DNA from 3 places in the Streptomyces sp. NPDC090108 genome. Region 1 is predicted to be linked to each of the others. Evidence: riboswitches for the same ligand, from Rfam matches in the RefSeq annotation. Region 1 holds a riboswitch; each other region holds the start of a gene.

What was found. Region 1 has a riboswitch for cobalamin ahead of ACIPRD_RS09625 (CbtB-domain containing protein). Riboswitches for the same ligand answer to the same signal wherever they lie in the genome.
Region 2: it holds a riboswitch for cobalamin, as region 1 does, so the genes downstream of both, ACIPRD_RS19560 (prenyltransferase/squalene oxidase repeat-containing protein) here and ACIPRD_RS09625 (CbtB-domain containing protein) in region 1, are expected to answer to the same signal.
Region 3: it holds a riboswitch for cobalamin, as region 1 does, so the genes downstream of both, ACIPRD_RS02230 (ribonucleoside-diphosphate reductase subunit alpha) here and ACIPRD_RS09625 (CbtB-domain containing protein) in region 1, are expected to answer to the same signal.

What each region holds. Positions count from the first base shown of each region.
Region 1 covers NZ_JBIVDQ010000002.1:1,039,620-1,049,198, reverse strand. Annotated here, with positions in the region: gene ACIPRD_RS09660 (ABC transporter permease) at 1-588, shown strand, start outside; gene ACIPRD_RS09655 (TOMM precursor leader peptide-binding protein) at 585-2,576, shown strand; gene ACIPRD_RS09650 (thiazolylpeptide-type bacteriocin) at 2,729-2,902, opposite strand; gene ACIPRD_RS09645 (amidohydrolase) at 3,107-4,447, shown strand; gene ACIPRD_RS09640 (histidine phosphatase family protein) at 4,711-5,274, shown strand; gene ACIPRD_RS09635 (N-acetyltransferase) at 5,279-6,028, opposite strand; gene ACIPRD_RS09630 (CbtA family protein) at 6,216-6,974, opposite strand; gene ACIPRD_RS09625 (CbtB-domain containing protein) at 6,996-7,217, opposite strand; cobalamin riboswitch at 7,253-7,394, opposite strand; gene ACIPRD_RS09620 (DUF4232 domain-containing protein) at 7,498-8,229, opposite strand; gene ACIPRD_RS09615 (BTAD domain-containing putative transcriptional regulator) at 8,521-9,579, opposite strand, start outside.
Region 2 covers NZ_JBIVDQ010000005.1:280,777-290,355, reverse strand. Annotated here, with positions in the region: gene ACIPRD_RS19570 (putative T7SS-secreted protein) at 1-2,861, shown strand, start outside; gene ACIPRD_RS19565 (Imm50 family immunity protein) at 2,888-3,280, shown strand; cobalamin riboswitch at 3,375-3,504, shown strand; gene ACIPRD_RS19560 (prenyltransferase/squalene oxidase repeat-containing protein) at 3,617-4,843, shown strand; gene ACIPRD_RS19555 (SCO2322 family protein) at 4,840-5,517, shown strand; gene ACIPRD_RS19550 (CbiQ family ECF transporter T component) at 5,945-7,018, shown strand; gene ACIPRD_RS19545 (ABC transporter ATP-binding protein) at 7,015-8,901, shown strand; gene ACIPRD_RS19540 (ECF transporter S component) at 8,898-9,579, shown strand, end outside.
Region 3 covers NZ_JBIVDQ010000001.1:517,180-526,758, reverse strand. Annotated here, with positions in the region: gene ACIPRD_RS02245 (cytochrome P450) at 1-822, shown strand, start outside; gene ACIPRD_RS02240 (hypothetical protein) at 986-1,771, shown strand; gene ACIPRD_RS02235 (ribonucleotide-diphosphate reductase subunit beta) at 1,796-2,809, opposite strand; gene ACIPRD_RS02230 (ribonucleoside-diphosphate reductase subunit alpha) at 2,809-5,181, opposite strand; cobalamin riboswitch at 5,306-5,492, opposite strand; gene mctP (monocarboxylate uptake permease MctP) at 5,675-7,303, opposite strand; gene ACIPRD_RS02220 (DUF3311 domain-containing protein) at 7,300-7,566, opposite strand; gene ACIPRD_RS02215 (GntR family transcriptional regulator) at 7,737-8,501, opposite strand; gene ACIPRD_RS02210 (extracellular solute-binding protein) at 8,912-9,579, shown strand, end outside.

The DNA.
Region 1 (9,579 bases):
GCCCCGGGCGTGCTGTCCTGGGGTGTGGGCAACGCGGCCGTGTTCTCGGTGGGTTTCGCCCTGATGCAGTGGCGCCGTGACGACCTGCTCCGCCTGATCTGGCGCACCCCGACCCCGCTGAGCACGCTCCTCGCCTCGCGCTGGACGATCGCGCTGGGCGTGGCGGGCGCGCAGACGCTGCTGTTCACCTCCGTCGCGCTGCTGCCGTTCTTCGGGCTGGAGCTGAACGGCCCCTGGTGGGCGGCTCTTCCGCTGCTGGTTCTCGGCGTCACGGCGTTCCTCGCCATGGGGCTGGTCGTCGGCAGTCTCGCGGACACCCCGGAGGCGGTCGCGGCCATCGCCAACCTCGTCATGGTGCCGATGGCGTTCCTGTCGGGGTCGTTCTTCCCCGACGACCTGATGCCGGGCTGGCTGCGCACGGCCGCCAAGGTGCTGCCGCTGCACTATCTGAACGACGGGCTCACCGACGCCATGGGCGGTCGCGGGGACCTCGGCGACATCGCGCTGGACTGCGCGGGGCTCGCCGTGTTCGCCCTGGTCTTCGGGCTGCTCGCCACCCGGATCTTCCGTTGGAGCAACCGGACATGACCACAGTCACCGAAGGCGCCCCCGCCGCTTCCGCCCCGTCCACGGCCGCCGCGCGGGCCGCGTGGCCGCTGGAGGCCGCCCGCGCGGACCTGGAGGCCCGCCTCGCGTCCCGCGCCGCGCGGGCGGGGCTGGCCGCGCCGGCCGTCTCGCGCATCGGCGACACCAACGTCCTGGGCGACACCGTCCGCCGGTCGCTCCCCGCGAACCCGGCGACCGTCCATCTCACCGCCCAGGCCGTGCTGCTCGGGCCGTGGGGCGGCGCCCCGGACACCGCCGCGGCCTGCGGCGTCTGCCTCGCCATGCGCCGTCAGCGCCTGCGCACCCGTACGGAACGCGACGCGCTGGAGACCGGCACCGGGACCGTCGCCGCCGGACGCTGGCCCGCGCTGCCCGACCACACGGTGGACGCCGTGTGGTCCCTGCACCGGCTCATCGTCTCCGGCGCCGCCCGGCACGCGGCACACGGGCCCGACGCGGTGCTGCCCCAGGTCACCGAACTCGACCTGGAGACCCTGCGGGTGCGCACCTTCCCGCTGGTGCCGGAACCGATGTGCCCGCACTGCCGGCCGTTCGACGAGGAGAGCACCCGGCGAGCCGCCGAGGAGGCCACTCCGGGGCCCGCGGTCTCCCGCCCCCGGCCGGGCCCGGACGCCTACCGGCTGCGCTCCCCCGCCGGCTACCCGCTGCCCGTGAAGGGGCTCGCCAACCCGGTGTGCGGGGTGCTGGGCGGCGGTACGTGGATCGACGTCACGTCGCCCACGACCGCGCCGGTGGCCGGCAGTGTGTTCATGCGGGGGTACGCCGGGCTGACCGACGTGACGTGGAGCGGCCAGGCCAACTCCTTCGCGCGCAGCCGCGATCTGGCGTTCCTGGAGGGGCTGGAGCGGTACGCGGGCACGCACCGCAGGCATCGCGCGCCGGTCGTCACCGCGTCCTTCGACGAGCTGGGCGACCGCGCCCTGGACCCGCGCTCGTGCGGGCTCTACGGGCCGCGCACCTACGCCGAGGACCCGATGGTCCAGCCGTTCGACCCGGGACGCCCGATGCCCTGGGTGAGCGGCTGGTCCCTGCGCGACGACCGCCCGGTCCTGGTGCCCGCCCGGCTCGCCTACTACAGCGCGGGCACCCGCGAGGACAACTTCGTCTTCGAGTGCTCCAACGGGTGTGCGACCGGCGGGAACTGGGAGGAGGCGGTCTTCTTCGGGCTGCTCGAACTGGTCGAGCGGGACGCGTTCCTGCTCGGCTGGTACGGCGGCCTGCCGCTGCCGGAGATCGACCTGGACTCGGTGGGCGGCCCCGAGGTGCGCGCGATGGTGGCGCGGGCCGCGCTCCAGGGCTACGACGTCCATGTCTTCGACAACCGCGTGGACCTGCCGGTGCCCGTCGTCACCGGTCTCGCGGTGCGCCGGGACGACGGACCCGGCACCCTGGCCTTCGCGGCCGGCGCGTCCTTCGTGCCGGAGACGGCCGTGGAGTCCGCGGTCTCCGAGATCCTCACCTACATCCCGCACCTGCCCGGACAGGTCGCCGAGCGGCCTGACGAACTCGCCGCCATGGCGGAGGACTTCGACCTGGTCCAGCGGCTTCCGGACCACGCCGCGCTGTTCGGGCTCCCGGCCATGCGCCGGCACGCCCGGAACTATCTCGCGCCGCCGCGCACCGCCTCCCTGGACGAGCTGTTCGCCGGCTGGGAGGAACGGCGGCCGCGCACCGGCGACCTCCGTGACGATCTGCTGCTCCTGCGCGACCTGATCGCCGCGGCGGGATGCGATGTGATCGCCGTCGACCAGACCACCCCGGAACAGCGGCGGATGGGGCTGCGGACGGTGGCCACGCTCGCCCCCGGACTGCTCCCGATCGACTTCGGCTGGCCGCGGCAGCGGGCCCTGCACATGCCGCGCCTGCGGACGGCCCCGCACCGGGCCGGACTGGTGCCGGCGCCGCTCCGGGAGGAGGAACTGCGGCGCGTGCCGCACCCGTTCCCCTGACCGGCCGCGGGCCGCGCGAGCGGCCCGCACGCGCACGCCGTCACCGGGCCGCGCTCACGGCCCCCCGACACGGCCCGTACGGAACGTCCCCGGACGCGGACGGTCCCCGGAGCGCCGAAACGCTCCGGGGACCGCGGGACCCGACGACCGCGTCAGGCGGTGCAGGAGGTGGTGCTGGTGGTGCTGGAGCACGTGCTGGTGGAGGAGCAGCTCGTCGACGAACCGAGCATGACCTCGCTGGCGTCCGAGTAGTCGGTGATCTCGAAGGTCTCCGACTCGAGGTCCAGGATCTCCTGGGCGAGGGAGGCGAGAGTGTTGTCAGCCATGGTGGCTCCTTCTGGGTCAGGGGACCTGCTGCCGGACGGGACGGTCCCGGTCGGGTCGTGCGCTGAACCTGCCGCGGGCCGGGGCCACTTGGCACCTCCCTTTCTACGCGCCGCCGCGGTCAGCCCCCTTGCTGTCCGCTGTCACTCCGCTGACACCCGCCTCAAGGCGCCCCGCGTCCCCGACACCCTCCAGGAGCAACGCCCGTGAACAGCCCCCGCGACAGATCCGGCACCACCGGGGACACCAGGCGCCCCGAGGGCCCGCCGCCGGGCCTGGACGCCCTGCTGGCGCCCGCCGCCGAGCTGTATCTCGACCTGCACCGCCACCCCGAGCTCTCCGGCGCCGAGAGCCGTACGGCGGCCCGCTTCGCCGACTGGCTGGAGGCGGACGGCTTCCGCGTGCTGCGCGGTGTCGGCGGTCACGGCGTCGCCGCGGAACTCCGGAGCGGCGACGGCCCCACCGTCCTGCTGCGGGCCGAACTCGACGCCCTCCCCGTGGCCGAGGACACCGGCGCCCCCTACGCGAGCACGGTCACCGCCCCCGGCGCCGACGGGCGGCCCGTCCCGGTGATGCACGCCTGCGGCCATGACGCCCACCTGGCCTGCGCGGCGGCCGCCGCCCGCTGGCTGGCCGCCCGCCGCGGCGACTGGCGGGGCACGCTCGTGGTGGTGGGCCAGCCGGCGGAGGAGACCCTCAGCGGCGCGCGGGCCATGCTGGAGGACGGCCTGTACGACCGGATCACCGCGCCGGACGTGGTGCTCGCGCAGCACACCGCGCCGTTCCCGGCGGGCATGGTCGCGCACGCCGACGGGCCGGTGCTGGCCGGGAGCCTCGCGCTGGAGGTCCTCTTCGAGGGCGACGGCGGCCACGCGGCCACCCCGCACCTCACCGCCGATCCGCTGCTCGCCGCGGCCGGCACCGTGGTCCGGCTCCCCACCGTGACGGCCCGCGAGACCGACCCCGCCGAACGGCTGGTCGTCACCGCCTCCTCGCTGCGCACCGGGGACGCCGGACACCCCGGCAACGCGATCGCCGCGCGCGCCTGTCTGAGCGTCACCGTGCGGGCGTTCTCCGACGCGGCCCTCGACCGCGCGGCCGCCGCGGTCGCCCGGGTGGCCCGGGCCGAGGCGGCCTCGGCCGCGCTGCCGCCGCGTGTCCGTGTCACCGAGGTCTCCCGCTCCGGGGTGACCGCCTCGCATCCGGACGTCACCGCCGCGGTCCGCGCCGCGCACCGGTCGGCCTTCGGCGCCGCCCGCGTCACCGGCTGGCCCGCCACCACGGCCACCGAGGACTTCCCGCTCCTGACGGGCGCGGGCGCGGCGCTGCACGGCCGCCCGGGGATCCGCGGCGCGTACTGGATGCTCGGCACCGTGGGCCCCGCCCAGTGGGCGGCCGCCCAAGGGGCCGACGCCGCCGGGAAGTTCCGCGCGCTGCCCGGCAACCACTCCCCCCGCTATCTGCCCAGCGTCCGGCTCACCCTGGAAACGGGAACGGCCGCCCTGGTGACGGCCGCGCTGTCCCAGCTGGGGCCGTCCGTGGAGTGACGCGGAACACGAAGTGCGCCTACGGGTGGCCCGGTTCGGCCGCCCCGGCCCCCGCTCGCCGTCGGCCGGGGCGCGGGTCCGGACCGGGTCCGGCCGGTGCGCGGGTCCAGGCACGGGGCCGGCGCGGGCCCGGTTGAGGCGCGGGTCCGGACCGGCTTTTCACAGCGTGCAGTTGCCCGCCCCGAGGGCCGCTGTCGCCCCTGCTGCTAGGTTCGCGGGGAATGCATGCCGTCGTACCCGGAAAGCTCAGGAGAGGCGTTCCCGTGACCGCCCGTGTCGTCCTCATCTCCCCCGCGACGAGCCCCGCGCTGCGGGAGGCCAGGTTCGGCGACGACGGGCCGGTCGACGAGCGGGGGGCCGAACGGGCCCGCGCCGCCGCGGAGTCGCTGCCCGGCGCCGTACGTACGCTCACCTCCGCCAGCGCGCGCTGCCGGGGCACGGCGGCCGGGCTCGGCCTGCGCGGGGTGGACGCGGCGGAGCTGGCGCCGCTGGACGTGGGCCGCTGGCGGGGCCGTACGCTCGACGAGGTCGGCGCGGCCGAGCCGGAGGCGGTGGCCCGCTGGCTGGCGGACCCCTCCTGCGCGCCGCACGGCGGGGAGTCGGTGGAGGACGTGTGCGCCCGCGTCGGCGGCTGGCTGGAGTCGGCCGCGGAGGTGTCCGGCCGTACGCTCGCCGTGGTAGAGCCGGAGATCGTGCGGGCGGCGGTCGTGCACGCGCTGGGCGTGCCCGCCGCGGCCTTCTGGCGTCTCGACGTGCCCCCGCTGACCGCGACCGAGCTGAGCGGCCGGGCCGCCCGCTGGAACGTGCGGCTCGGCCGGCCGCTGTGAACCGTCAGCGGTGGCGGACCCAGACGTTGGGTTCGACGTAGACCGCGTGGTCGTGGGCGGTGGAGCAGCGCACCGGGACGAGGGCGCCCGGCACGTCGACGTCTCCGTCGGTGTCGAAGGGCAGGCCGGTCCACTCCCGCCACTGGGCGAGGGAGCCGCTGACCGTCATCGACGCGGGCGCGACCTTCTCGACGGTGCCGCCGGCCCTGACGTGCACGCGCAGCCAGGGGTCGGCGGGCAGGCCGTCCTCGCGCCGCCCGCGGACGTACTCGGCCATGTCCTCGCGCGGCCGGAGGTGCTTGCCGGTGGGGCGGACCGGGGCGAGCAGCCCGTCGTACCCCTGGGCGCCGGCGGCCTCCCGCAGCGCGGCGAGCATCCGGTGGGAGAGCCCGCGGCCGAGGTACCCGGTGTCGACCGTGATCTCCAGTGCCGACGCGGCGGTGGGCCGCCGGCCGTGCCGCCGGTCGCGGAAGGCCCACACGAGCACCTGGTCCCACCCCCGGTCCGGCATCTCCGCACGGCCCTCCGACACGGCGTCGAACGGGACGCCGAGGCCGCGGGCCACCACCCGGTCGCCGTCCGTCGCGACCACGCAGTAGTGCGGGAAGTCCTCGGCCACGCGGCTCAACAGGGCGTCCGCGACGGGATCGTGGGGGACGAAAGCCGGCCAGGTGTCGGTGATCTCGTAGAGCCGTGAGGTCAGCGAGGGACGGTCGGCGAGCGACGTGATCAAGATGCGGTCCGTGCCTGTCATGGCGCGGACATTGCCATATGCGCAGGGCTGTGGCCAGCGAATTCGTACGCCCGGCCGTCCCCGGACGGCGAACCGGACCGGGACGGTGAGAGCGAGCCTCGGAGCAGAGGCGCCGTGGACGGCGAGAGGGCCCCCGGACGAGTCCGAAGAGCCCTCTCGCGTACGGCCGTTGCCGCCGGAGGCGGTGTCAGCGCGCGGCCGGGACCGCTCCGCCGGCCGTGTTCGCCGCGGGCTTCGGCCGCGGGTTCAGCTGCCGTTCGGCCAGTTCGCCGAAGAGCAGGCCGAAGCCGCCCCACAGCACGGCCTGGATGGCCAGCGCGGACAGCCGGAAGCGCCACAGCAGGGTGGCGGGGAACTCCCTGGGCACCTCGTCGACGGCCGGCAGGAACGCGTACGCCAGACCGATCGCGAGGACGAACCCGGCCACCGCCACGACGGTGGCGTACCAGGTGCCCAGCCGGGGTGCGAGCCGCCTGCCCAGGACGGCCGCGCCGACGGCCAGCAGCACGCCGAGGAGCATCATCAGGAAGTACAGCGTGGTCCGCTTGCCGATGGTGCCGGGGTCGCCGACGGACGGCGGGTTGGCCGGGTACTTCAGGAACGGTACGACGTACACGGCGAGGAACGCGCCCGCGGACAGCAGCAGCGCGGTCGCGCGCGCACCGATACGTCCGACGCGGCCGAGCGCGACGCAGAAGGCGAGCGCGGCGATACCGCCGAAGGCGACCCCGTAGACGAGGACGCCGGTGGCGAGACCCGCGGTGGACTGCAGGGAGCGGGAGACGACTTCCATCTCGTGCTCGTGGGAGTGGGCCTCCTCGAAGCCGATCGCGCGGTCGACGCTCGGCTCACCGAGGAAGTAGGCCACGACGAGGGCGAGCACACCGGCGGCCAGGCCGGCGAGCATGCCCCTCACGAGAAGGTTCCGTACGGTTGCGGAATTCATGGATGCGCGGCGTCCCTCGTGTCAGTGGCAGGGGAAGCCGAGCAGGTGGCGGGCGTCGTGCACCCACTCGTGGACGTCCGTGCCGTTGAACACGGAGGTGGCGCCCTGCTCGGCGCCGACGAAGTACAGCATGATCATCATCAGGACGCCGAAGAAGACCGCCCAGGGAGCTATCGCCTTCAGCGGCAGCGTGGCGGGTACGACGGGGGTGGTGGCTGTCGGCTGGGCGACGGTCTGCGCCATGGCAGGACCTCCTCTGGGAGTTCGCGTCCCATCTCGGTGGTGCACAGGACGACGGCCACGGGTCTGACTCACGAACGGCCCGAAGTGCCGCTCGCACACAGTGGCGCGACCGTGCCGGGTTCCCACCGGCTTCCGTTCCGCCGTCGTCGATATCGCACCGAAGGTACCGCGTGTCGTGGACCTGGCCAAGACCGCGCCATCCGGGGTGATCTTCCTCTCCCGGCGCTCCGCCCCGGCCGCGCGCGCACGGGCGCGGCACGGCGGAGCGCCGGGGGGCCGGTCAGAACTCGTCGGCGCCGTTGCGCAGTTCGGTGGTCCAGTAGCCGGTGAGCGCCTTGGCCGGGTCGACGAAGAGACCGCCGCCGGCCGAGGAGTCGACGGTGATGGAGTCGCCGTCGGCGGCGCCCTCCAGCCAGACGGAGAAGGCCGTCACGGGCTCGCCGTCCTCGTCGCTGCCGCCGTCGGACAGCTTGACCGCCGCGTACGCGGGCTCGCCCGGGGCGATCACCGTCGGAACGGCGGGCCGGCTCTTGGCGACGGCCGGCACGTCCTGCTTGCTGCTCTCCAGGAACTGGATGCGCGGGTGGCCCGCCATCCGGCAGCCGTGCCCGGAGATGTTCTTCGCCGTCAGGACGATGTGGGTGTAGGGCGGGCCGTCCTGCCGCTCGGCGGTGATCCTGACGTCCTTCGACGTGCATGCGGGCGTGGAGGCGGAGGACCCCGACCCACCGGAGGAGCCCGAGGAGCCCTGCGCCTTCGAGGAGCCGGACGAGCCCGTGGAACCCGTCGAACCGGTGGTGCCGGCCGAACCCGACGCCTTCTGTCCGTCGCCGGCCGTGGTCGCCTTGCCGGCGCCGGAGCCCGACCCCTGGGCGGCCGCGGCGGCGGAGGCGGCGCCTCCGGCGGAGCCCTCGGCCTTGGTGCCGGTGCCGTCCTGGCAGGCGGTCAGGCTGAGGGCGAGGGCCGCCGTGGCGGCGGCGAGGAAGGTGGCGCGCTGACGTGATGCGTTCATGGAGATGTCCCCCGTGTGTACGTACGACGACGACCGGTCGGATCGTCGGCCGTGCTCTGACCTGCTGACATGTCGAGTCTCGGCCGTGTCGCTCACGTTCCGGTGATGTCCCGCTGACGTTTCGCTGACGTCGTCCGGAGCGCGCCGGACCCCCCTCCCGGCGCGCTCACGCGCGCTTCTTCAGGGGTGACCGTCCGCGCCCGCCTGCACCTGGCCGGCCTGCGCGCGTGGCCTCTCGCGCGGTCCCCTCGCGCGTGGCCTCTCCCGCGTGGTCTCTCGCGCGTGGCCCGTCTACGCGTCGTCCGCGGCGAGTCGCCGTACGGCGTCCTCGTACCGTCTGCGGTGGTCGGCGCGCCCGCTCACCCGCAGCAGGGCCTCCAGGGCCTGTACGGCGCCCTCGTCGTACCCCGCGCGTTCCGCCTCCCCGGCGGCGCGGTCCAGCAGCCGGATGCCCTCGGCCTCCTCGCCGAGCGCCAGCCGGGCCTCCCCGCAGACGGTGAGCAGGAGCGCTCTGCGCGCGGCCTGCTCGTGCTCGGGTCCGAGGTCCAGCGCCCGGTGCGCCACGTCCAGGGCCTCCCGCGGGCGGCCCGTGCTCAACCGGATCCGCGCGAGGTGCTGGAGGGCGAGCATCTCGGTGTGCGCGTCCTTCTCCCCGCGGGCCAGGTCCACGGCGCGGGTGCAGCCGTCCAGCGCGTCGTCCAGCGCCCCCTGCGCGGCCTGGACGACGGCGAGGTTGATCAGCGCGGTGGCCTCGCCGAGCGGGTCGCCGGCCCGCCGGGCGAGCTCCGGGGAGGGGGTCAGCAGGTCCACGGCGTCCGCGAGCATGCCCTCCTCGCCGAGGACCCAGCCGAGCAGGGTGCGCACCCGGGCCTCCGCGTAGGGGTCCTGCTCGGCGAGGGCGCAGTCGAGCGCGGTGCGCAGCAGTGGCACCCAGTTGTCCCGGACGCGCCAGACCACCTGGGGCCACTGGAGCAGGATGATCCGCCAGGCCCGGTCGTCGAGTCCGGCGGCCCGGGCGGCGGTCACGGCCCGCGCGAGGTCCTCCCGTTCGACGGCCAGCCAGCGCATGGCGTGCGCCCGGTCCGTGAAGTCCCGCACGGCGGCCGGGCGCCGGTAGCGCTCGGGCAGGGAGAAGCAGGCCTCGCCGCCGGGTTCGGCGGTGTCGGCGGCGGCGAGGGCGGTGGCGATGTAGTGGTCGAGGACGCCGAGCAGTGCGTCGGGTCCGGCGTCCGGGTCGATGCCACGCGCGTAGAGCCGTACGAGGTCGTGCAGTTCCCAGCGTCCGGGTGCGGTCTCGGTGACGAGGTGCGCGGCGCCCAGCCGTTCCAGGGCGGCCGCGGCCGTCACCGG
Region 2 (9,579 bases), on a different contig from region 1:
AGGTAACCAACTCCTCCGGCCTCCCGACCCGCTTCGGCTACGACGATCTCGGCCGCATCACGTCCTGGACGGACACCAACGACAGCCACTTCACGTACGTCTACGACGACCAGGACCGCTGTACCTGGCAGTCCGGCGTCGCGGGCCACCTGCGGTCGGCCTTCGCCTACAGCTCCGCGGACCCGGACACCGGCGAGTCCACCACGACGATCACGGACTCGCTGGGCCACCGCACCACCTACCTGACCAACCGGCACTGCCAGGTCATCGCCGAGACGGACGCCCTGGGCGCGGTCACCCACTACCGGCGCGACCGCTTCAACCGCCTGCTCTCCGAGACGGACCCGCTGGGCCGTGTGACGACGTTCGCGTACGACACGGCGGGCAACCTGACGTGTGTCGTACGCCCGGACGGCCGTGAGGCGAGGGCGGAGTACAACGGTCTCGGCCTGCCCGTGAAGGTGGTGAACCCGGACGGGACGGTGATCCGTCAGGCGTACGACGTCCATGGCAACCGCACATCGGTGACTGACTCGGCCGGCCGGACCACGCACTTCACCTACACCGAGGCCGGTCACCTGGCCTCCGTGACGGACTCCCTCGGCCACACGACGCGGGTGGCGTCCGACCGATCCGGTCTCCCCCTGGAGATCACGGACCCGCTGGGCGCCGTGACCCGCTACGGACGGGACGCCTTCGGCCGCCCGGTCACGGTCACCGACCCGGCCGGCGCGACCACGCGTTCGGAATGGACAGTCGAGGGTCATCTGGCCCGGCGCACGGCCCCCGATGGCACGACCGAGGTCTGGACGCACGACGGCGAGGGCAACTGCACGACGTACACCGACCAGCTCGGTGGCGTCTCCCGTCTCGAATACACCCACTTCGACCTGCTCGCCGCCCGCACCGGCCCGGACGGCGTGCGCTACGAGTTCGCCCACGACACCGAGCTGCGGCTGACGGAGGTGACCAACCCCCTAGGTCTGAAGTGGAGCTACGAGTACGACGCGGACGGACGTCTGGTCACGGAAACGGACTTCGACCACCACAGCCTGACCTACACCTACGACGCGGCCGGACGCCAGACCGGTCGTACCAACGCAGTCGGGGAAACGACCCTCTTCGAACGTGACGAACTGGGCCGGACGATCCGCAAGGACGCGGCCGGACAGGTCACCACCTACGCCTACGACCTGACCGGCCAACTGGCCCGCGCGACCGGACCCGACGGTTCCACCCTCACCCTCCTGCGCGACCGTCACGGCCACCTGCGCTCGGAAACGGTCGACGGTCGCACCCAGACGTACACCTACGACGCGCTGGGCCGCCGCACCGGCCGCACGACCCCCACCGGTGCCACCACCATCTGGTCGTACGACGCCGCCGGGCGGCGCACCAGCATGGTCGCCTCGGGCCGCACCATCGACTTCGCCTACGACGAGACAGGCCGCGAACAAAGCCGACGCGTCGGCGGAACCGTCGCCTTGGAGCACACCTTCGACTCCATGGGGCGCCTGACGACCCAGTCGGTGACCGGGGCCGGGGGTCACACCGTCCAGCAGCGGTCCTACACCTACCGCGCCGACGGCAACGTGATCGGCATCGACGACCACCTCTCCGGTGTCCGTCGGTTCGATCTGGACGCCACGGGACGGGTCACGGCCGTGCACGCGGCCGACTGGACCGAGGCCTACGCCTACGACAAGGCGGGAAACCAGACCCAGGCGGTGTGGCCGGCCGGTCACCCGGGTCAGGAAGCGGTCGGCAGCCGCGACTACGCCGGCACTCGCATCATCCGGGCCGGAGAGGTCCGGTACGAACACGACGCCCTCGGCCGCATCACTCTCCGCCAGAAGCCTCGTCTGTCCCGCAAACCGGACACCTGGCGTTACGAGTGGGGTACCGAGGACCGCCTGATGTCAGTGGTGACGCCCGACGGCACCCGCTGGCGCTACACCTACGACCCTCTGGGCCGCCGCACGGCGAAACTCCGCCTCGCGGCCGACGGCGAGACCGTCGTGGAGCGGGTCGACTTCACCTGGGACGGCACCGACCTCTGCGAACAGACGACGATCTCGGCAGAGCTGGCAGGTCCCGTCACTCTCACCTGGGACCACCAAGGCCGACGCCCTGTGGCCCAGACGGAACGCATCACCCCTGCCGGCGCTCCTCAGGACGAGATCGACTCACGCTTCTTCGCCATCGTCACCGATCTCGTGGGAACTCCCTCGGAACTCCTCGACGAGCAGGGCGAGATCGCCTGGCGAACCCGCAGCACCCTGTGGGGGACGACGGCGTGGGCGACCCGGAGCACCGCCTACACACCTCTGCGCTTCCCAGGTCAGTATTACGACCCCGAAACGGGGCTGCACTACAACTATTTTCGCCATTACGATCCCGAGACGGCCCGGTACCTCACCGACGACCCTCTCGGTCTCGTTCCCGCGCCGAATCCGGCGGGCTACGTCGACAATCCGCATACTTGGACTGACCCCCTCGGCCTTTCCCCCTGCACCGAGCCTCCGTCCCACAAGTATTCGAGCAGTCGAAATTCCGCCTTCCGGGAGGCGAAACGCGACCTGGACATCCCCGTGTCGCAACACCCCGACGAAATCAATCGAGTCCCGATGACGGATCGAACCGGCCACCAGATCATGGACGATTCAGGGAAACCTGTCATGACACGCGAATACGTTTACACGCGAAGCGACGGCAGCAAGGTAATCATCCAGGATCATTCCTACGGTCACGACTTCCGCGAAGGCGGCGTCGGCAACCAAGGGCGCCATTTCAATGTCCGCCCGTCCGAGAACCCTCGAACTGGTAAAGTCCCCGGAACAGCCCAGCATTACGAGTACTGAAGCAGAAGGAAAGAAAGAAGATCGCCATGTCGTGGATTTCACTGCTGCACAATCCGGAGGGGATTTCGGCGGTCTACCAAGGAGATCCGCCAGCTCTCTCGGACGTCCGGGTGAGAGAGGTGACCCTGCACGAGGACGGGCCGGTTCTGAGGATGCGCGTCGACCTTCCTCGTTACCCGTCCATGCCACCGCGCAAGTGGACCGCGCAGGGTTTCAACACCGTGCAGATCGAGATCTCCTTCAGCGGTCTGCGCACGGTCACGCTGGAAGGGTTCGGCAGCGAAGTGACAGCAAGCATCTCCCTCTCGGGGGACGACGGGGTCCACGTCGACGTCAGATCGCCCGAGATGCGCATCGAGGCCGTCTCCGACACCGCCCACATCTCGCAGTTGACCGCATACGCCGATACGGCGAAGTGACGACGGGCCCCGAGGGCGGGCCGGGAGCCGTCCTGCGGCGTGACCCCCGTCACCGAGGCCCTGTGCCGACGGCCACTCCCCCGCCCCGTGTCGGCTGCCGGTAAAGTGGCCGGGTCGTCATCACACTCGTACGGGGGAAAGCCGGTGCAATTCCGGCGCTGACCCGCAACCGTGATCCTCCCTGCCGGGCGGTGAGCCGGAATGCCTCGCACAGGACGTTGAACGGCTCGTGTGTGCGGCGCCCGCCGTGCACGACACCGTCGAGGTATACGGAGTCGAGCCGCCCGGGTCTCCCGTGCGCTGCCCGGCTCCCCGCAGGAGAGGCAGTCGCCGACCATGAACGTCCGCCGCAGTGCCGCGGCTCTCGCCGCCCTAGGCGTGCTGGCCGCCGCCGCCCCCGCCATGGCCGCCGACCCGTCGCCGTCCGCGCCCCCGAAGGTGACGGTCCCGGCCGCGCTGTTCGGCAAGACCGACCCGACGTACGACGGTGTGTGGCGCCAGTCGCTGTCCCTGATCGCCCAGCACACCGCGGGCGAGCGCCCCGCGGCCTCGGCCGTGAGCTGGCTGGCCGCGCAGCAGTGCGCCGACGGCGGCTTCGCCGCGTTCCGCGCGGACCCGGCCAAGGCCTGCGGCGGCAAGGCCGGTGCCCAGCCGGACACCAACAGCACCGCCGCCGCCGTACAGGCCCTCAAGGCGGTCGGCGGACACGACGACGCGGTCCGCAAGAGCGTCACCTGGCTGAAGTCGGTCCAGGACAAGGACGGCGGCTGGGGCTACATGGCGGGCGGCCCGAGCGACACCAACTCCACCTCGGTGGTCGTCGGCGCGCTCGCCGCCGCCGGTGAGGACACCGCCGGTCTGCGCGCCCAGGGCAGGACCCCGCTCGACGCGCTGGCCTCCCTGGCGCTGCCCTGCTCCGCGGACGGCGGCGGCTCCTTCGCCTACCAGCCCGACAAGAAGGGCAAGCTGGCCGCCAACGCGGACGCGACCGCGGCCGGCGTGCTCGGCGCCCTCGGCAAGGGCTTCGTCGTGGAGCCCGGCAAGGCCCACGGCAAGGCTCCCGCCTGCGCCTCCGGCAAGCCGACCGCGCAGTTGCTGGCCGGCAACGCCTCCGCCTACCTGGCCGGTGCCGTCGCCAAGAGCGGCCACCTGATGTCGGTCATGCCCGGCGCCACCGACCAGCCCGACTTCGGCAACACCGCCGACACGGTCGTCGCGCTCGCCGCGGACGGCCGGACCGGGGAGGCCAGGAAGCCGTACGCCTGGCTGGAGAAGAACGCGACCGCCTGGGCGGCGCAGAGCGGCCCGGCCGCCTACGCCCAGCTGATCCTCAGCTCCCACGCGCTGGGCGAGTCTCCGCGCGACTTCGCCGGCACCGACCTCGTGAAGGCGCTCGACAAGCTGGGCCCGGCCCCGCAGAAGGCGGCGAAGGCCGGCGGCCACGAGGAGAAGTCCGCGAAGAAGTCCTCCAGCACGAGCGTGTGGTGGATCGTCGGCGTCGGCCTGGTCTTCGGCATCGGCATCGGCTTCCTGCTCAGCGGCCGCAAGAAGCGGCAGCCGTGACCGCCGTCCGCCGTGCCGCGACCCTGCTGGTCGCCGCGTTCGCCCTCGTGGCCGGCGCCGCCCAGGCGCACGCCACCGGCTACCGCTACTGGTCCTTCTGGGAGCGGACCGGCGGGCACTGGACCTACGCCACGCAGGGGCCGTCGACCGACAGTCCCGACGACGGCGCCGTCCAGGGCTTCCGGTTCGCGGTCAGCGCGGACTCCGCGGACGCGACCCGGCCGCGCGGCACGGCGGACTTCGGCACCATCTGCGCGGGCACGCCCGCGAAGCCGGGGACGAAGCGGATCGCCCTGGTCATCGACTTCGGCACCCCCGCGGACGCCCCGTCCGGCGAGACGCCGCCCGGGGCGCGCACGGCCTGTGCCCGTGTCGCCCCCGGGGCGAGCACGGCCGCTGCCCTGGCCACGGTCGCCAAGCCGCTGCGCTACGACACCAACGCCCTGCTCTGCGCCATCTCCGGCTATCCGCACCAGGGCTGCGGCGAGCAGGTCTCCGGGAACGGCTCCGGCAAGAACGGCGCGCAGGAGCAGAAGAAGGCTCAGCAGGCGGAGAAGCCTGGGGAGAAGGACGCGGACGGCGGGCCCTCCCTCGGCCTGCCGGTCGGCGTGGGCGTCGTCGCGGTGCTGGCCGGAGCGGCGGTGTGGCAGGCCCGGCGGCGCCGGAATGCCTAGCGCCGGCGAGAGCGCACCCCACCGGCGGCCCACGGTCCTGCGCCTGCGCCCGGGTGCGGGTGGGAGCACGGGTGCGGGTGCGAGCCCGGGTGCGGGTGCGAGCCCGGGTGCGGGGCTGTTCCGGTCGACGGCGGAATCCGCCGCGCCTCCGGTGCCCGCCGGGAGCACCGGCCCCGTCCCACCCGCGGCCCCGCGCCTGCGCGTTGGGAGCCAGGGCGAGGCACCCGGGCCGGGGGAGGCGACTCGCCCGGGTGAGGCACCTGGCACGAAGGACGTGCCGCACCGCTTCGACCGCGCGACCACAACCGCCTCGCGCGAGCACGCCGGGAGCTCGGGCAACGGGTCCCGGCGCCGCGGTCGCGCGGACATACCCGCGCCGCGCCCCGCCCTCCGGCGCCGGGCGGAGCTTCATCCCGGTGCCTGGTGGCTGTGGGCCCTCGGTCTCGGCACCGCCGCCACCCGGACCACCAACCCCCTCCTCCTCGGCCTGCTCATGGCCTCGGCCGGATACGTGGTGGCCACCCACCGTTCCACCGCCCCCTGGGCGCGCTCCTACGCCGCCTTCGCCAAGCTGGCCTTCGCCGTACTGCTCGTCCGGATCGCCTTCACGGTGGTCCTGGGCTCCCCGATCCCCGGCACGCACGTCCTCCTCACCCTCCCCGAGGTCCCGCTGCCGCACTGGGCGCAGGGCATCCGCCTGGGCGGCGAGGTCACCGCGGAGGCGCTGCTGTTCTCCGCGTACAACGGCCTCAAGCTGGCCGCCCTCCTCATCTGTGTCGGCGCCGCCAACGCCCTCGCCTCCCCGGCCCGCCTGCTGAAGTCCCTGCCCGGCGCCCTCTACGAGGCGGGCGTCGCCGTGGTCGTCGCGCTCACCTTCGCGCCGTATCTCATCGCCGACGTCCAGCGTCTGCGGGCCGCCCGCCGGCTGCGCGGGCGCCCGGACCGGGGCGTACGGGGACTGCTCCAGGTCGGGCTGCCGGTCCTGGAGGGCGCCCTGGAACGCTCGGTGGCGCTCGCCGCCGCGATGGACGCCCGCGGCTACGGCCGTACCGCCGACGTCGGCGCTTCCGTGCGCCGTACGACGACCGCGCTCACCCTCGGCGGACTGCTCGGGGTGTGCGCGGGGACGTACGGGCTGCTCACCGCGGAGGGCGGCACGTACGGGCTGCCCGTGCTGCTCGGCGGGGTCGCCGCCGCGCTCGCGGGGCTGCGGCTCGGCGGCCGCCGCTCGGTGCGCACCCGGTACCGGCCGGCCCCGTGGGGGCTGCGGGCCTGGCTGGTGGCGGGCTCGGGTGCCGCGGTGGCCGCGCTGCTCACGCTGGCCTCGGTCCGTGACGCGGACGCGCTGCATCCCGGGGTCCTGCCGCTGACCGCCCCCGCCTTCCCGCTGTGGCCGGCCGCGTCCGTGCTGCTCGCCCTGCTGCCCGCCTTCGCCGTCCCCCAGGACACCGAGGGCCCCGAGAACCCCGCGAACCCCGCGAACCCCGAGGAGCCGTCTTGATCCGCTTCGAGGAGGTCAGCGTCCGTTACGAGGGTGCGGCCGAACCGGCCGTCCGGGACGTGGACTTCGAGGTGCCCGAGGGTGAACTGGCGCTGCTCGTCGGGCCGTCCGGGGTCGGCAAGTCCACCGTGCTGGGCGCGGTCAGCGGGCTGGTCCCGCACTTCACCGGCGGCACGCTGCGCGGCCGCGTCACCGTCGCCGGCCGGGACACCCGCACGCACAAGCCGCGCGAACTCGCCGACGTGGTCGGCACGGTGGGCCAGGATCCGCTCGCGCACTTCGTGACGGACACCGTGGAGGACGAACTCGCCTACGGCATGGAATCACTGGGGCTCGCCCCCGCGGTGATGCGGCGCCGCGTGGAGGAGACGCTCGACCTGCTGGGCCTGGCCGGTCTGCGCGACCGCCCGATCGCCACGCTCTCCGGCGGGCAGCGGCAGCGGGTCGCGATCGGCTCGGTCCTCACCCCGCACCCTCAGGTCCTGGTCCTGGACGAGCCGACCTCGGCACTCGACCCGGCCGCCGCGGAGGAGGTGCTGGCCGTACTGCAGCGCCTGGTCCACGATCTCGGTACGACGGTGCTGCTCGCCGAGCACCGGCTGGAGCGCGTGATCCAGTACGCCGACCGCGTCGTCCTGCTCCCCTCCCCCGGCGCCGCCCCGGTGCTGGGCACGCCGTCCGAGGCGATGGCGGTGTCCCCGGTGTGCCCGCCGGTGGTGGAGCTGGGCCGGCTGGCCGGCTGGTCCCCGCTCCCCCTGACCGTCCGGGACGCGCGCCGCCGGGCGGGCGGGCTGCGGGAGCGGCTGGCGGCGCGGCCCGCCGGTACCACCCCGGCCTCCGGCAGCACGGCCGCTCCTCCCACCTCCCCTTCCCCTGATCCGGCCCCGGCTCCGGCCCCTGCTTCGGCCCCTGCTTCGGCTCCGGAGAAGGCTCCGGCTCCGGCCCCGGCTCCGGCTTCGGCTTCGGCTCCGGCCCCGGCTCCGGCTCCGGCTCCGGCTCCGGCTCCGAAGAAGGCTTCGGCTTCGGAGAAGGATCCGGCCCCCGGGGCGCGTACCGCTCCCGCGCCCTCCCCCCTCGCCCGTCTGTTCCGGCGAGGTGCGCGAGGCGAGGTGCCCGGCGCCGCACCCTCCCCCCACGTCGCCGAGGTCCGCGCCCTGGCCGTGCGGCGCGGGCGGGTCGACGCGCTGCGGCACATCGACCTGGCCGTGTCCCCCGGTGAGACCGTCGCGCTGATGGGGCGCAACGGTGCCGGGAAGTCCACGCTGCTCGGGTCGCTGGTGGGCCTGGTGGTGCCGACCGCCGGGTCCGTCCGGGTCGGCGGGGCCGTGCCGCACCGCGTCTCGCCCCGGGAACTCGTACGCCGGGTCGGACTGGTCCCGCAGGAGCCGCGCGATCTGCTGTACGCCGACACGGTCGCCGCCGAGTGCGCGGCCGCCGACCGGGACGCGGGGGCCGGGCCGGGCACCTGCCGCGCCCTGGTGTCGGAGCTGCTGCCGGACATCACGGACGGCACGCATCCCCGCGACCTCTCCGAGGGCCAGCGGCTGGCGCTCGCCCTGGCGGTCGTCCTGACCGCGCGGCCTCCGCTGCTGCTGCTCGACGAGCCGACTCGCGGTCTCGACTACGCGGCGAAGGCCCGTCTGGTCGGGGTGCTGCGCGAGCTGGCCGGGAAGGGGCACGCGATCGTGCTGGCCACCCATGACGTGGAGCTGGCCGCCGAGATCGCCCACCGGGTGGTGCTGCTCGCCGAGGGCGAGGTGATCGCGGACGGTCCGACGGCCGAGATCGTCGTGTCCTCGCCGTCCTTCGCGCCGCAGGTCACCAAGATTCTGGCCCCGCAGCCCTGGCTGACGGTGACCGAGGTGCGGGAGGCGCTGGCATGACCGCGGACACGAACACCGGCACGCGCGCGGAGGCACCCGCCGGGGCGGCAACGGGTACGACCGCCGCGCACCCTCCCGCGCCGCGCCGGCCCGTGCGCGCCGTACCGCTCGGCCCCCGTTCCCTCGCCGCGCTCGCGCTGGTCAGCGCCGTCGGCGTGGTCGCGTTCGGGTGGCCCTTCCTCGCGCCGCCCGCCTCGCAGCTGAGCGCGCACGCCGAGGACGCGCCCTGGCTGTTCGCCGGGCTGCTGGTGCTGCTGGTCGCGGTCGTGGCGGCGACGATCTCCGAGTCCGGGCTGGGCCCGAAGGCCGTGGCCATGCTGGGTGTGCTGGCGGCGACCGGGGCCGCGCTGCGCCCGATCGGCGCGGGCACCGCCGGGATCGAGCCGATGTTCTTCCTGCTGGTGCTGAGCGGCCGGGTGCTGGGGCCGGGCTTCGGCTTCGTCCTCGGCTCGGTGACGATGTTCGCCTCCGCGCTGCTGACCGGCGGGGTGGGACCGTGGATGCCGTTCCAGATGCTGGCGATGGGCTGGTTCACCATGGGCGCGGGCCTGCTGCCGGGGCGGACCCGGCTGCGCGGGCGGGGCGAACTGCTGCTGCTGGCCGGCTACGGCTTCCTGGCGGCCTTCGCCTACGGCACGATCATGAACCTGGCCGGCTGGCCCTTCATGGGCACCCTGG
Region 3 (9,579 bases), on a different contig from region 1:
ACTGTCTTCCGCGGCATGTACCGCCGTATGGTGATCCCGCTCGGACCGCTGTACCGGCTGCCGTTCCCGGCCAACCGCGAATTCAACCGGGCACTGGCCGATTTGCATCTGCTGGTCGACGAGATCGTCGCCGAGCGGAGGGCATCCGGTCAAAAGCCGGACGATTTGCTGACGGCATTGCTGGAGGCGAAGGACGACAATGGCGACCCCATCGGAGAACAGGAGATCCACGATCAGGTCGTCGCGATACTGACCCCCGGCAGCGAAACCATCGCCTCCACGATCATGTGGCTGCTCCAGCTTCTCGCCGACCATCCGGAACACGCCGAGAAGGTGCGCGCCGAGGTCGAATCCGTCACCGGCGGCCGCCCGGTCGCCTTCGAGCACGTCCGCCGGCTCGGCCACACCAACAACGTCGTCGTCGAGGCCATGCGCCTCAGGCCCGCCGTCTGGATACTGACGCGGCGCGCGATGGCCGACAACGACCTGGGCGGCTACCGCATCCCCGAGGGGGCGGACATCATCTACAGCCCCTACGCCATCCAGCGCGACGCCCGCTCCCACGAACGCCACCTCGACTTCGACCCCGACCGGTGGCTGCCAGAGCGGGCCAAGGACGTGCCCAAGTACGCGATGAACCCGTTCAGCGTCGGCAACCGCAAGTGCCCGAGCGATCACTTCTCGATGACCCAGCTGAGCCTGATCGTCGCGGCGGTCTCGGCGAAGTACCGCTTCGAGCAGACCGGCGGCTCCGACCCCGCCACCCGCGTGGGCATCACCCTGCGCCCCCACCGGCTGCTGGTGAAGCCCGTCGAGTGGTGAACGGCTCCGCCTGACACTCGCGCGTCCCGGCACGGGGGTGTCAGGCGGACCGGGCTCTTTGTAATGAACTCGCCACAACTGAGGGGTTGTCGAGGGGTTGACGATGTCATCCCTGTGAACGGCCTGTGTACTCTCCTGCCACATCACACACAGGGGAGGGATCATGCGCGGGAAAGCGGCCGGAACGGCCTGGGCCCTGGCGGGCGGGGCGGCGGCCCTGACACTGCTCACGGCGACGAGCGCACACGCGGAGGGCCGGGGGGACGTCAGAGTCACCGCGACCGCGGTGAACAAGGGGGCCGACGTCGTCGTCGGGACCACGAACACGGTGACGTTCCCGATCGCCATCACGGTCAAGGACAACTCGGGCGTGAAGGGGCTGACCCACGTCAGCGCCTTCAACTCGTCCAACGCGTACGGCTTCTTCGACTGGACCGGGACGTCCTGCGTCAAGCAGTCGTCCACCACGTCGGTGTGCACGGCCACGATGAAGGCCGACCCGGCCTGGATCCCGGACAGCGACGACATCGACAGCAACCGGATCGCCGGTGGCTGGCAGGTGAACGCGACCGTCAAGGCGAACGACGGGGACTACTGGATCTACGACAGCATCGCCCGGTTCGAGGTGAAGCGGGCGTCGAAGCTCACCACCGACGCCTCTCCCGAGCCGGTCAGGAAGGGGGCCGGGCTCACCGTCACCGGCAAGCTGTCCCGGGCGAACTGGGAGGACCTGAAGTACCACGGCTTCACCGGACAGCAGGTACGGCTCCAGTTCAGGGCCGCCGGCGCCGCCCACTACCACACGGTCAGGACCGTGAAGACGGGCGACGCCGGGAAGCTGAGCACCAAGGTGACCGCCGACTCGGCGGGCAGCTGGCGCTGGTACTTCCCCGGCACGACGACGACCTCGCGGGTCGTGTCGGCCGGGGACGCGGTGAAGCTGAAGTAGCCCTGGGGGGTGTCTCCCCCTCGGTCAGAAGTCCTCGTCCAGGTCGACCGTGCCCTCCACGGCGACCTGGTACGCCGACGGGCGGCGCTCGAAGAAGTTCGTGAGCTCCTGGACACCCTGGAGCTCCATGAAGGAGAACGGGTTCTCCGAGCCGTACACCGGGGCGAAGCCCAGACGCGTCAGACGCTGGTCGGCGACGCACTCCAGGTACTGGCGCATCGACTCGGTGTTCATGCCCGGCAGGCCCTCGCCGCACAGGTCGCGCGCGAACTGCAGCTCGGCCTCGACGGCCTCCCGCAGCATGTCGGTGACCTGCTGCTGGAGCTCGTCGTCGAACAGGTCCGGCTCCTCCTTGCGGACGGTGTCGACCACGTCGAAGGCGAAGGACATGTGCATGGTCTCGTCACGGAACACCCAGTTGGTGCCCGTGGCGAGGCCGTGCAGCAGACCCCGGCTGCGGAACCAGTAGACGTACGCGAAGGCGCCGTAGAAGAACAGGCCCTCGATGCACGCGGCGAAGCAGATCAGGTTCAGCAGGAAGCGGCGCCGGTCGGCCCTGGACTCCAGCTGGTCCAGCTTCTCGACCTCGTTGATCCACTTGAAGCAGAACGCGGCCTTCTCCCGGATGGAGGGGATGTTCTCCACCGCGTCGAACGCGGCCGCGCGGTCCTCCGGATCGGGCAGGTAGGTGTCCAGCAGCGTCAGATAGAACTGGACGTGCACGGCCTCCTCGAACAGCTGCCGGCTCAGGTAGAGCCGCGCCTCGGGGGAGTTGATGTGCTTGTACAGCGTCAGCACCAGGTTGTTCGCGACGATCGAGTCGCCCGTCGCGAAGAAGGCCACCAGGCGGCCGATCAGGTGCTGCTCCTCCGGGGACAGCTTCGCGAGGTCGGCCACGTCCGAGTGGAGGTCGACCTCCTCCACGGTCCAGGTGTTCTTGATGGCGTCCCGGTAGCGCTCGTAGAAGTCCGGGTAGCGCATGGGGCGCAGGGTCAGTTCGAAGCCCGGGTCGAGCAGGTTGGTGTTACGGGTACTCATTACTGGCAGGCCTCGCAGGACTCGGGGTTCTCAAGGGAGCAGGCGACGGCGTCGGGGTCGGCGGTCTGCTGGACGGGGATGGTGGCCTGCGCCTGGGCGGCACGGGCGATACGGGTCGCCGGACGCGAGCGCAGGTAGTAGGTCGTCTTCAGGCCCTGCTTCCAGGCGTACGCGTACATCGAGGAGAGCTTGCCGATGGTCGGCGTCTCCAGGAAGAGGTTCAGCGACTGCGCCTGGTCCAGGAACGGGGTGCGGGCCGCCGCCATGTCGATCAGTCCGCGCTGCGGGATCTCCCACGCCGTGCGGTACAGACGCCGTACGTCCTCGGGGATCCAGACGAAGTCCTGCACCGAGCCGCTCGCGTCGCGCAGCGCCTCACGGGTGCGCGCGTCCCACACGCCCATCTCCTTCAGCTCGCGCACCAGGTAGGAGTTGACCTGGAGGAACTCACCGGAGAGGGTCTCGCGCTTGAACAGGTTGGAGACCTGCGGCTCGATGCACTCGTACACGCCCGCGATGGAGGCGATGGTGGCCGTCGGGGCGATGGCGAGCAGCAGGGAGTTGCGCATGCCGACCTCGGCGATCCGCGCCCGCAGGGCCTCCCAGCGCTCGGGCCAGTTGAGCTCCACGTCGAAGTGGTCGGGGTGCAGCACGCCCCGGGCCGTACGGGTCTTCTCCCAGGCCGGCAGCGGACCGCTGCGCTCGGCCAGGTCGGTGGAGGCCTCGTAGGCGGCCAGCATGATGCGCTCGGCGATCCGCGAGGACAGGGCCTTCGCCTCGGGCGAGTCGAAGGGCAGGCGCAGCTGGAAGAAGACGTCCTGCAGACCCATGGCGCCGAGGCCGACCGGACGCCACCTGGCGTTGGAGCGGCCCGCCTGCTCGGTCGGGTAGAAGTTGATGTCCACGACGCGGTCGAGGAAGGTCACGGCGGTGCGGACCGTCTCGTCCAGCCGCTTCCAGTCGATGTCGCCGTCGGCGACGAAGGCGCCCAGGTTCACCGAGCCGAGGTTGCACACCGCCGTCTCGCCGTCGTCGGTGACCTCCAGGATCTCCGTGCAGAGGTTGGAGGAGTGCACGACGTTGCCCGGCTCGGCCGTCTGGTTGGCCGTGCGGTTGGCGGCGTCCTTGAAGGTCATCCAGCCGTTGCCGGTCTGCGCGAGGGTGCGCATCATGCGGCCGTACAGCTCGCGGGCCGGCATGGTCTTCCTCGCGAGCCCGGCGGCCTCCGCCTCGCGGTACGCGGCGTCGAACTCCGCGCCCCACAGGTCGACCAGACCGGGCACGTCCGCCGGGGAGAACAGCGACCACTCGGCGTCGGCGTTGACCCGGCGCATGAACTCGTCCGGGATCCAGTGCGCGAGGTTCAGGTTGTGCGTACGGCGCGCGTCCTCACCGGTGTTGTCGCGCAGCTCCAGGAACTCCTCGATGTCGGAGTGCCAGGTCTCCAGGTACACCGCGGCGGCGCCCTTGCGGCGGCCGCCCTGGTTCACCGCGGCGACCGAGGCGTCGAGGGTCTTCAGGAACGGCACGATGCCGTTGGAGTGCCCGTTGGTGCCGCGGATCAGCGAACCGCGCGAGCGGATGCGGGAGTACGACAGACCGATGCCGCCGGCGTGCTTGGAGAGGCGGGCCACCTGGTGGTAGCGGTCGTAGATCGAGTCCAGCTCGTCCAGCGGGGAGTCGAGCAGGTAGCAGGACGACATCTGGGGGTGCCGGGTGCCGGAGTTGAAGAGCGTGGGCGAGGACGGGAGGTAGTCCAGGCGGCTCATCAGGCCGTAGAGCGCGGCCACTTCGTCGACCGAGCGGGCGCTGTCGTCCTCGGCGAGGCCGCTCGCCACGCGCAGCATGAAGTGCTGGGGCGTCTCGATCACGTGCCGGGTGATCGGGTGGCGCAGCAGGTAGCGGCTGTGCAGCGTGCGCAGGCCGAAGTAGCCGAAGCGGTCGTCGGCCTCGGTGTCGATGAGCGCGTTCAGCCGGTCGGCGTGCAGCCGCACGAACTCGGCGGTGCGGTCGGCGACCAGGCCCTCGCGGTGCCCGACGGCGACGGACTCGGTGAAGGAGGTCACTCCCTGCGAGGCGGCCTCGGCCCGGACGGAGAGCGTGAGCAGACGGGCGGCGAGCTGCGAGTACGCGGGGTCCTCGGAGATCAGGCCGGCGGCCGCCTCCGTGGCCAGTTCGCGCAGTTCCGCCTCGTCGGCGCGGGCCGAACGGCCGCGCAGCGCGGCCGCGGCGACCCTGCCGGGGTCCGCGTCGGGGAGGTCGGCGGTCAGCTCGGTCAGGGTCCGCAGCAGCGCGGCACCAGGACCGTCGGTCTCCACCTGGGCCTCGGTCGCCGGGGTGGCTGAAGCCGGATCGGCAGGCGCGATGGTCACGTGGGGGCTCTCCCTCGCTCGGCACGGGGGCCCGGCGGAGGGCAGCGGCAGCACGAGCGCACACGGCGTCGCGTCCACCGGCCCACTCCGCGAGGCCCGGACGTCTTGGGGCACCCGGACCGGACGGCCGGGCGCGGCTGCCGGCAGGTCCTCGGACTGACCGAGCACGCTCCGCCCCGAAGGGACGGACGCGTACAAGTACACCGTTGCGGGACAGTTCCGGATTCGCACCGGATTCCCCTGCGGCGACAGCGATGATGAGCATACATCTAGTGCCGGGCTGCGATGGCACCACCAGATGTTGTGTCTGCTGTGTGTCGTGACGGATTCAGAGCGTCATTGCGCACGGCAGCGGGCCGCCGTGGGAGATGCTCCACGACGGCCCGCTGAGGGCTGTTCACGACCGGCCGCCCACCCGTCCGGGGTGCTGTTCGGGGGGCCGTTTCCGAGGCCGTCCCGGGCCGCTTCCGGGGCCTTCGCGGGCCCCGCCGGACTAGTGGGCGCTCCCCGCCGTGGCGGGCGGAAGCTCCGCCTGGACGCCCGGGTCGCCGCGGTCCGCCGTGTAGTCCTCCGGGCTGGTCTCGTCGATGCCCTCGGGGGCCTTCAGCGCCTTCAGCGCGAAGGTGAGGACCACGGTGACCACGACGTTCAGGACGAACGCCGTGAGGCCGATGTAGCCGATCTCACCGATGCCCGGGATCTCCTTGGCCGAGCCGCCGAAGTGCGCCTGGGTCGGGGAGGCCACGCCGTACGCCGCGGCCGTGCCGTAGATCATGCCGACCGCCCAGCCGGCCAGCAGCGCCCAGCGGTGGAACCAGCGGGTGAACAGGCCGCCGACCAGGGCCGGGAAGGTCTGCAGGATCCAGATGCCGCCCAGCAGCTGGAAGTTGATGGCGACCGTCTTGTCCATGGTCAGGACGAAGACCAGCGCGCCCACCTTCACCAGCAGCGAGACCAGCTTGGAGACCTTGGTCTCCTGCTCGGGCGTGGCGTCCGGCTTGATGAAGTCCTTGTAGATGTTGCGGGTGAACAGGTTCGCCGCCGCGATCGACATGATCGCCGCCGGCACCAGCGCGCCGATGCCGATCGCCGCGAAGGCCACGCCCGCGAACCAGGACGGGAACATGTCCTCGAACAGCTGCGGGATCGCCAGCTGCCCGTTGGTCACCTTCACGCCGGCCGCGATCGCCATGAAGCCCAGCAGGGCCAGCAGGCCGAGCATGAGGGAGTACAGCGGCAGGATCGTGGTGTTGCGGCGGATCACGTCACGGCTCCTGGACGACAGGGTCGCGGTGATCGAGTGCGGGTACATGAAGAGCGCGAGCGCCGAGCCGAGCGCCAGGGTGGCGTACGTCCACTGGCCCGCCTCCGCCGGGACGAGGGCGCCGCGCGGCTTTCCGGTGGCCGGATTCACCTGCGAGAACGCCTTGTCGGCCTGGGCGAAGATGTCGTGGAAGCCGCCCAGCTTGATCGGGATGTAGATGATCGCCACCGCGATGACGAGGTAGATCAGGCCGTCCTTGACGAACGCGATCAGCGCGGGCGCGCGCAGGCCCGAGGAGTAGGTGTACGCCGCCAGCACGCCGAAGGCGATGAGCAGCGGGAGGTCCTTCACGAACCAGTTGGTGTTCTCCCCGCCGCCGACGCCCATCACGTCCAGCACCGCCTGGATGCCGACGAGCTGGAGCGCGATGTACGGCATGGTCGCGAGGATGCCGGTGACCGCGACGGCCAGCGACAGGCTCTTGGAGCCGAAGCGGCCGCGCACGAAGTCCGAGGTCGTCACGTATCCGTGGCGGTGCGAGACCGACCACAGCCGGGGCAGGAAGGTGAAGATCAGCGGGTAGACGAGGATCGTGTACGGCACCGCGAAGAAACCGGCCGCGCCCGCCGCGTAGATCGCCGCGGGCACCGCGACGAAGGTGTACGCCGTGTACAGGTCGCCGCCGAGCAGGAACCAGGTGACCCAGGTCCCGAACGACCGTCCGCCCAGGCCCCATTCGTCCAGCGACTGCTCGTTGTCGGCCTTGCGCCAGCGCGCCGCCAGGAAGCCCATGACCGTGACGGCCAGGAAGAAGAAGACGAAGACGCCGAGCGCGACGCCGTTGACACCGTCCTTCACTGCGCCGCACCCCCCTTCGCGGCGGCGCGGGCGCGCTGCTCACGCTGCCACAGCTGGTACGCCGTCATGGTGAGAGCGGTCGAGATCAGCACCCAGAGCATCTGGTACCAGTAGAAGAACGGGATCCCGATGAACGCCGGGTCCGTCTTGGCGAACGAGCCGACCCACAGCATCGCCACGAACGGCGCGACGAGACACAGGGCGATGACGATGCGCACCGGTGTCACCACCGGTGGTCTGACTTCCTCGGGTGCTTCTGACATGCGGCGCTCCGTCCCCTCGCTGATCACACGCGTAATGGGCACGCAATCTAGGTGACGGTGTCACCGCAGCGGAAGACCTCGTCCGGATATCGGTATGTCGATCTGGAGCGAGAGATGTGGAGACTCCGGGACCCGGGCCGGCGAACCGGCCGGGGCCGCGGGCGGAGCCGTCAGTCCAGCGGCCGCTTCAGCCGCGCGACGAACTTGTACCGGTCGCCCCGGTAGACCGAGCGCACCCACTCCACCGGCCGGCCCTCGCGGTCCACGGAGTGCCGGGACAGCAGCAGCATCGGCAGGCCGACGTCGGTGCCGAGCAGGCTCGCCTCGCGCGGGGTGGCCAGGGAGGTCTCGATGGTCTCCTCGGCCTCGGCGAGATGGACGTCGTAGACCTCGGCGAGCGCGGTGTACAGGGAGGTGTACTTGACGAGCGACCGGCGCAGCGCGGGGAAGCGCTTCGCCGAGAGGTGGGTGGTCTCGATGGCCATCGGCTCGCCGTTGGCCATGCGCAGCCGCTCGATGCGCAGCACGCGTCCGCCGGCGGTGATGTCGAGCAGTCCGGCGAGCCGTTCGTCGGCGGTGACATAGCCGATGTCGAGCAGCTGCGAGGTCGGCTCCAGGCCCTGGGCGCGCATGTCCTCGGTGTAGGAGGTCAGTTGCAGCGCCTGGGAGACCTTGGGCTTGGCGACGAAGGTCCCCTTGCCCTGGATGCGTTCGAGCCGGCCCTCGACGACGAGTTCCTGGAGGGCCTGGCGGACGGTGGTGCGTGAGGTGTCGAACTCGGCCGCCAGCGTGCGCTCGGGCGGCACCGGCGTGCCCGGCGCCTGTGTCTCCGTCATCTCGAGCAGATGCTTCTTCAGACGGTAGTACTTGGGCACGCGCGCCGTACGGACGGTCGCGCCGGCCTCGTTCTCCCCGCTGCTGACGTCGGTGCTCATGCTCTGCCTTCCCGGCTCCGGATGCCGAAAGCGACCGACGTCCCGTCGGTCACGGGTCACATCGTGGCACGGCCGCGTGCGCGGGGGTCCACCCGCACGTTCCGTGATCTCCCCCTGTATACCCCCGCACTTTCAGTTGGTCTAGTCCATCGCGGGCCGGGGTGCGATTGGTCTACCGGAACTGGGCAGTCCGATGTGTCGCATGCGTTATGAAAGATCCCTGCATATCTCGTTCGGGTCACGGACGCTCCGTGCCTGCTTGAACACCCTTGACAGGCCTATTGGTCTGGGCCAAGCTCCCCGTGCTGGTCTACACCATTGGTCCAGGTCCCGGCCCCATGGGCGGTACGTGCCACGACGGTCGCCGCGGGGAGCCAGGGGGGTTCGTGGGCATCCCTGAGGAGGGTGGCGTGAAGCGCAGGCTGATAGCCGCGATCGGTATCGCGGGCATGGTCGTCTCCGTAGCGGCGTGCGGCAGTGACAGCAAGGACGGCAAGGCCCAGGGGGCGGACGCCAAGGAGCTGACCGTCTGGCTCACCGTCGACGCCCAGAACAACTGGCCCGACCTGGTGAAGGCCGCCGACGCCGCCGTGCAGAAGAAGCACCCCGGCCTGAAGGTCAAGCACGAGTACTACGGCTGGCCGGACAAGAACACCAAGCTGGACGCCGTCCTCGCCACCGACAAGGCCCCCGACGTCGTCGAGATGGGCAACTCCGAGATGCTGGGCTACATGGTCAAGGGCGCCTTCGCCCCCGTCGACCCGGCGCAGTTCAGCAACTCCGGCACCTGGCTGGACGGCCTCAAGACCTCGGTGACGTACGAGGGCAAGACCTACGGCGTGCCGTACTACGCCGGCGGCCGCGTCGCCAACTGGCGCAAGGACATCGCCGCTTCGGCCGGCATCAAGGCCACGCCGAAGACCTACGCCGAACTGACCTCCGACCTGGACAGGATCCAGAAGAAGGAGGGCGGCAAGTTCAGCGCCTGGTACCAGCCCACCCGTGACTGGTACGCGGGCATGTCCTTCGTCTACGACGCGGGCGGCGCCATCGCCAAGGAGGAGGGTGGCCGGTGGAA